3 regions of the Blautia sp. JLR.GB0024 genome follow, and region 3 is predicted to be linked to each of the others. Evidence: predicted binding sites of a transcription regulator. Region 3 holds the regulator's gene; each other region holds the start of a gene.

Region 1 (2,277 bases), on a different contig from region 3:
CATGATGCCAAGACCGATCTGGCGCCATTTTTCCACGCTCTCCCTCTGCTCGTCCAACGGATGCAGGGGCAGCCCCTCTTCCAGGACTTCATTCAATGCGTTCACGGATGCCTGCACACACTTCTTAAAGCTGTCGAAATCAAAGAACGCCGTATCTGTAAACGCATTCTGCACAAACTCCGCCAGGTTCACACTTCCCAGCAGACAGCTCCCCCCTGCGGGAAGCGGCTCCTCTGCGCATGGATTTACGCCCGCGTAGGCAAAATCCTCTGTATTACTCAGCAGGTTCCACCCTGTGATACGGTCCCAGAACAGGGCGCCCGGCTCTGCAAAATCCCAGTTTGTCTCCGCGATCCTTCTGAACAGTTCCCTGGCATTGACAGTCTTCTCGATCACTTCCCCGGTAACTTCCCGTGTGTAGTGCAGAAGATAGTCCTTATTCTCCTTGACAGCTTCCATAAAATCCTCATGGATGCGGATGGAAATATTGGCCTTTGTCACCTTATCCAGGTCTGTCTTCAGATCAATAAACTCCTGCACATCCGGGTGGGAGCAGTCTATGGAGATCATAAGCGCGCCCCGCCTTCCGTTCTGTCCGATCAGGGAAGTGACAAGGGAGTACAGTTCCATAAAAGATACGGAACCGCTTGTCTCCTTGGCCGCATTGTTGATCTTGGCCCCTCTGGGACTTAATTTTGATATATCAATGCCGCACCCTCCGCCGTAGCTGTAGGTCCGCGCCAATTTTCTCGCACAGTCAAAAATACTTTCAATCTCATCTTCCGGTGGTGTAATGACATAACAGTTGGAATACGTCACCTTTCTGTTCTGCTTCTGAAGTCCTCTGTTGGAAAGGATCCTGCCGCCGAACAGGAATTTCTTCTGCCGGATATACTCTCCAATCTCCTCATTTCCCCCGCTGATCCTTGTAAGCCAGGCCTCGAAATCCTCATTTTCGCAGCAGTATTTCTTTGCCCAGATATCCATACCAAGCTGGTTCTCCTCTCCCAGCCACTCTTCTATTGTCATGTTATCGCTCCTTATCCAGATTTAGTCAACGATTTTAATATTACCACAATATATAGGGCAAATCAAGGTTTGAATGACAATTCCGAAGCAGCCACACGTCAGACCGGGGATTTTTGCAGTCTGTGTGCATGCTTTTGCTGCTGAGAAGCCGAAAGACTGGAGCGTAACATTCTATTCTACACAGTCATTCTGCGCAGTCGGAAAGGAGGCGGCAGATTCCCTGTAATTTTTCGGGCTGATGCCGTACCGCTGTTTGAATATCTTGGAAAATGTCAGGGGATTTTCATACCCCACCTGGGCCGCGATCTGATTGACGGGTAAATCCGTATTTTTCAGCATTCCCACTGCCTTCTCCATTCGCAGGTTCACTAAAAACTGCTGGGGAGAACAGCCCATCAATTTCTTAAAGCTCTTTGCCAGATAGCTTCTGTTGATGCCGATCCGGTCAGCCAGTTCATCTACCCTTACCTTCCGGTTATAATTCTCCACCAGAAACTCCTTGGCGTAGCTGACATAGGCTGCTGCGGAATAGGGGTATGTATCCTGGGTTTTATAAAGCGTCTGATACTCCTCAATAAGCTCTGACAGGAACCACTGCATCATGCTGTTTCTCCGCAGTTCATTCACCAGGGTAAGCTGGGGTATCTCCAGCATCCTTCTGATGATCTCATGGAGACGTTCCGTGCAAGTGACCTGTCTGACCAGCCGCTGCTGCCCGAACCCTGCCTTTGTGAGACATTCATAGGCTTTCAGACCGGAAAAGCCAATCCACATATAGACCCATGGCTCCTCCCGGTCTGCCTGATAGCTGCCCTTCCTGTAGGGCGGAATCAAAAACGCGTCGTTTTCCCCCAGATGAAAGGTCTGGCCCTCAATCTCCAGAGTGCCCTTCCCCCTCAGAATAATATGGATCAGGTAAATGGAACGTTTGGGCGGACTGTGGAAATAACCCGGCCTGCACTCCTCAATGCCGCAGTAGTTCAGCGCCAGTTCTACGGAATCCTGGCTTTCATTGTCCAAAAAAGCTTTGAATCTCAAATTCATCCCCGGGTTATGTTCCATTTTTCCTCCTATCTGTCCAGCCACCATCTGAGCACATCCCGGATCTGCACGTCCCAGCAGTCCCAGCTATGGTTCCCTTCGGATTCCTTCGCAGTCACTTCGATGCCCAGACGCTTCATGTGCTCCCAGGTACGTATATTGTCCTCATAAAGAAAGTCCTGCCTTCCGCACCAGGCATAAAGCCTG
Region 2 (2,277 bases), on a different contig from region 3:
GAGCGCATTTCCCAGTTAAAGCGGGAGCTTGAGCAGGTGAAGCGCCACAGGGAGCTTTTGCGCGAGGGCCGGAAAAGGGACCGTGTCATGACAGCCGCTATTGTAGGGTATACCAATGCGGGTAAGTCTACCCTTTTGAATACACTGACAGATGCCGGGGTCCTTTCTGAGGACAAACTGTTTGCCACACTGGACCCGACAACCAGAATGCTGGAGCTTTCCGGGGGAACCAGAGTCTATCTGACGGATACCGTTGGCTTTATTCGGAAGCTGCCCCATCACTTGATCGAGGCATTTAAAAGTACCCTGGAGGAAGCAAAATACGCGGATATCATTCTGCATGTGGTGGATGCTTCCAATCCTCAGATGGAAGACCAGATGCGTGTGGTATATGATACCCTCCGGGAACTGGAAGTGACCAATAAAAAGGTGGTGACACTTTTCAACAAGCAGGATAAACTTTCCGGAGAACAGATCCTCAGTGATTTTAATGCTGACCATGTGCTGCGCATTTCTGCCAAAACAGGGGAGGGCCTGGAGCGGCTCAAAGAAGTGCTGGAAAAAATCGTGACGGAAGACCAGATCTATCTGGAGCGCGTGATTCCTTATAAAGATGCAGGGATTCTGCAGCAGATCCGCAAGTACGGACAGCTCATGGAGGAGGAGTATACAGACGGCGGAATCGCAGTAAAAGCAAGGGTTCCAAAGGATATTTTCGGACGTCTGTAAGCCGTTATACCGACCGGTCAAAGGCCGCAGAAGAGCAACGCAGGAATTAATAATTTGATTAATAAAACTACCATATATTGGAAAATTCAAAGAATGTTTACAATATATGGTAGTTTTTACGGTTGACGAAAAGTATAACCTTTGCTACAATAGACCTACAGCGTTTATACAGAGGCTATTCTCTGTGAATGCGAGGCGGGGCGGCAAGATGGTCCTGCTTCTTTACATATAAGGAGGAAAAGGAATGTTTCAGGTAGTAAAACGTGATGGGGAAATCGCAGAATTTAAGCTGGATAAGATTGCCGAAGCAGTCAAGAAGGCATTCGATGCCACGGAGAATGAATACAGCAGTGACATGCTGGATCTGCTGGCACTCCGTGTGACTTCAGATTTCCAGAAGAAAATTGTAAAGGGGAAGGTTTCTGTTGAGGATATTCAGGACAGTGTGGAGAATGTTCTGATTCAGGCAGGTTACTCTGATGTGGCGAAGTCCTATATCCTGTACAGAAAACAGAGAGAAAAAATCCGCAATATGAAGTCCACCATTCTGGACTACAAAGAGATTGTAAACAGCTATGTGAAGGTGGAGGACTGGAGAGTCAAGGAGAACTCCACAGTGACCTACTCCGTGGGGGGACTGATTCTGAGCAATTCCGGTGCCGTAACGGCCAATTACTGGCTGTCTGAGATCTACGATACGGAGATCGCTGAGGCACACAGAAACGCGGATATCCATATCCATGACCTGTCCATGCTGACAGGATACTGCGCAGGCTGGTCCTTAAAACAGCTTATCAAGGAAGGTCTTGGGGGCATTGAAGGAAAAATCACCTCCTCCCCGGCCAAGCATCTGAGTGTGCTCTGCAACCAGATGGTGAATTTCCTGGGAATTATGCAGAATGAATGGGCAGGCGCCCAGGCATTTTCCTCCTTTGACACGTACCTGGCACCTTTTGTCAAGACTGACAACTTAAGCTATCCTGAGGTGAAAAAATGTGTGGAGTCCTTTATCTACGGCGTCAATACACCGAGCCGCTGGGGTACCCAGGCACCCTTCTCCAACATCACTCTGGACTGGACCGTACCAAACGATCTGGCAGAGCTTCCGGCCATTGTAGGCGGGGAAGAGATGCCGTTTAAATACAAAGACTGTAAAAAAGAGATGGATATGGTGAATAAAGCTTTCATTGAGACCATGATCGAGGGAGATGCCAATGGACGCGGTTTCCAGTATCCCATTCCCACTTACTCCATCACCAGGGATTTTGACTGGTCAGATACAGAGAACAATAAGCTGTTGTTTGAGATGACTTCCAAATACGGCACCCCGTATTTTTCAAACTATATCAACAGTGATATGGAGCCGAGTGATGTCCGGAGTATGTGCTGCCGTCTCCGCCTTGATTTGAGAGAGCTGAGAAAGAAAACAGGCGGTTTCTTCGGTTCAGGGGAGAGTACCGGTTCCGTGGGCGTTGTGACCATCAATATGCCGAGGATCGCATATCTGGCCGAGGATGAGGAAGATTTCTTCCGCAGACTGGACCATAT
Region 3 (2,277 bases):
CCTTCATAGATGGTAAAATCCTCACCTTTAAGCTGGGCAGACTGGTTGGAATCAATGCGTGCTACCATATCCAGAGAGCCGCCCTTTAATCCGGTCACAATAGCATTGCTGTCACTTACCACCTTGAAGGTGACCTCATCCAGATATGCCTGGTTTTCCGTATCCCAGTAGTCTGCGAATTTTTTGATCTTAATATTCTCCTGGGGAGACCGGGATGCATACATAAAGGGACCTGTGCCCACAGGGTTGGTTGCCAGATCCTGGGCATCTTTGGGAATGACAGCCACAATGAGGTAGGCCAGAAATTCTGTGTCAGCTTCTTTTAAATGGATGACAATGGTTTTGTCATCGGGAGTTTCGACGTTTTCCACATTAGAAAACGCCGCTATCAACGGTTCTGTTCCTTCCGTGATACCGGCGCATCGCTCGATCGAATATTTCACATCGTCTACGGTAACGTCCGCTCCATTGTGGAATTTTACGCCCTCACGAAGTGTAAAGGTGTAAGTCTTGCCGTCCTCTGAAATGGTATGCGACTGGGCTACTGCATCGATGTAATTGCCTTTTTCATCAGGCTTTACTAAGCCTTCATAAATGTTGAATAGGACTTCTTTTGTTCCTGCCGCTACCGATTTGTGTGGGTCAAGACTATCCTCAATATCCTGAGGAATTCCTACTACAATGGAACCTCCCATGGTTGGTTCCGCTTTTGTTTCTGTGGAACTTTCGTTGTTTTTGGACTCTTTACCGCTTTCCTTTTTGTCTTGGCAGCCGCCGAGTACAATAGTCAGGGTAAGTGCAAAGAGAAGTGTTGGTATTAATCTTGCTCTTTTCATGGTTTCTCCTTTAAACATTTGAAGTTCCCTCATTATTTAATTGTCATGGTTATTGTAGCGGAATGGTGGGGGGATTGCAAGTATTATTTTGGAGACATGGCCAAGGCTGGATCTGCCCGCCGCTCCACGAAACCTATCAATTCAGGATTTTTTTCAATTCGTCCATGAAGGTGTTTACGTCTTTGAACTCACGATAGACAGAGGCGAAGCGGACGTAGGTTACGGCGTCAAGGTCTTTTAGTTTGTCCATGACGATTTCGCCGATTTCGGTGCTGGGGATTTCGCGGTCTTCTTTGTTGAAGATCTCGGTTTCGATCTCATCTATGATTTTTTCAATCTGCTCTACGGAGATGGGGCGTTTGTAGCAGGCACGCATGATGCCGTCCTGGATCTTGGTGCGGTCGTATTGTTCGCGGCTCTGGTCTTTTTTGATAACAACCAGTGGGATCGTCTCTATTTTCTCGTAAGTGGTAAAGCGCTTGCCGCACTCGTCACACTGTCTTCTCCTTCGGATGGAATTATTATCTGGAACCGGTCTGGAATCTATGACGCGGGTGTTGTCTTGATTGCAAAATGGACATTTCATGTAAAGGTCCTCCTTGAACTTATGTTATGTAAAGTTACCTATGGGTAAGTATAGTACATATGGACGTCTTACGTCAATGATTTTCACTTGTATTTTTGTATGTTTTCTGCTAGAATGGCAACAGTTCAGATAAGCTGAACTGCCAAAGACAGTTCGTAACCATCCTGTCTATAAATAAAACTAAGGAGGAAAAAATGAGTATTCAAGAACCAAGTAACCGTTACAGTGTGATACGGGAAAAAAATCCCAGGGAGATTTTACTCCTTCGGGGAAACGGGTGCAAATGGCGCCGCTGCTCCTTCTGTGACTATCATCTGGATTTTTCCAGGGATGAGGAGGCCAATTTCCTTTTAAACGAAAGGGAGCTTGCAAAAGTCACAGGATGTTTTAAGAAACTGGAAGTGATCAATTCGGGAAGTTTTTGTGACCTGGATAAAAAGACTCTGGAACGGATACGCAGTGTCTGCGAGGAAAAAGAAATCCATGAACTGCATTTTGAGTGTCACTGGATGCACAAGGATGAGATTCCAAAGGCACGGGACTTTTTTTCTGAGAAGGGTATCCGCCTGAAGATTAAAATGGGAGTGGAAACCTTTGATTTTGATTTTCGCGAAAAAGTGCTCAAAAAGGGCATTACTGCCGAATCACCACAGGAGATTGCAAAGTATGCGGATGAGGTGTGTCTTTTGTTCGGGCTGACAGGTCAGACGCTCGATTCCATGAAAAAAGATATTGAGACCGGCCTGGCTTTGTTTGAGAGGGTCTGTATCAATATTATGGTGGAAAATTCCACGAAAATGAAACCGGACCGGGATGTGATCCGGCTTTTTGCCGAAAATCTCTATCCTGTTTATA

What was found. Region 3 encodes NrdR, which represses ribonucleotide reductase genes. Its sites were predicted from a motif close to CACAANATNTTGTG; they were not measured.
Region 1: V8Q34_RS11810 (adenosylcobalamin-dependent ribonucleoside-diphosphate reductase) is a predicted target of NrdR. The motif match lies at 1,074-1,087, and genes of this name have one in related genera.
Region 2: V8Q34_RS12720 (ribonucleoside triphosphate reductase) is a predicted target of NrdR. The motif match lies at 828-841, and genes of this name have one in related genera.

The regions. Positions count from the first base shown of each region.
Region 1 is NZ_JBANBF010000004.1:207,627-209,903, reverse strand. It holds gene V8Q34_RS11810 (adenosylcobalamin-dependent ribonucleoside-diphosphate reductase) at 1-1,029, opposite strand, end outside; gene V8Q34_RS11805 (AraC family transcriptional regulator) at 1,201-2,091, opposite strand; gene V8Q34_RS11800 (alpha/beta hydrolase) at 2,100-2,277, opposite strand, start outside.
Region 2 is NZ_JBANBF010000004.1:394,671-396,947, forward strand. It holds gene hflX (GTPase HflX) at 1-729, shown strand, start outside; gene V8Q34_RS12720 (ribonucleoside triphosphate reductase) at 974-2,277, shown strand, end outside.
Region 3 is NZ_JBANBF010000018.1:77,211-79,487, reverse strand. It holds gene V8Q34_RS24365 (ABC transporter substrate-binding protein) at 1-836, opposite strand, end outside; gene nrdR (transcriptional regulator NrdR) at 973-1,422, opposite strand; gene V8Q34_RS24355 (radical SAM protein) at 1,617-2,277, shown strand, end outside.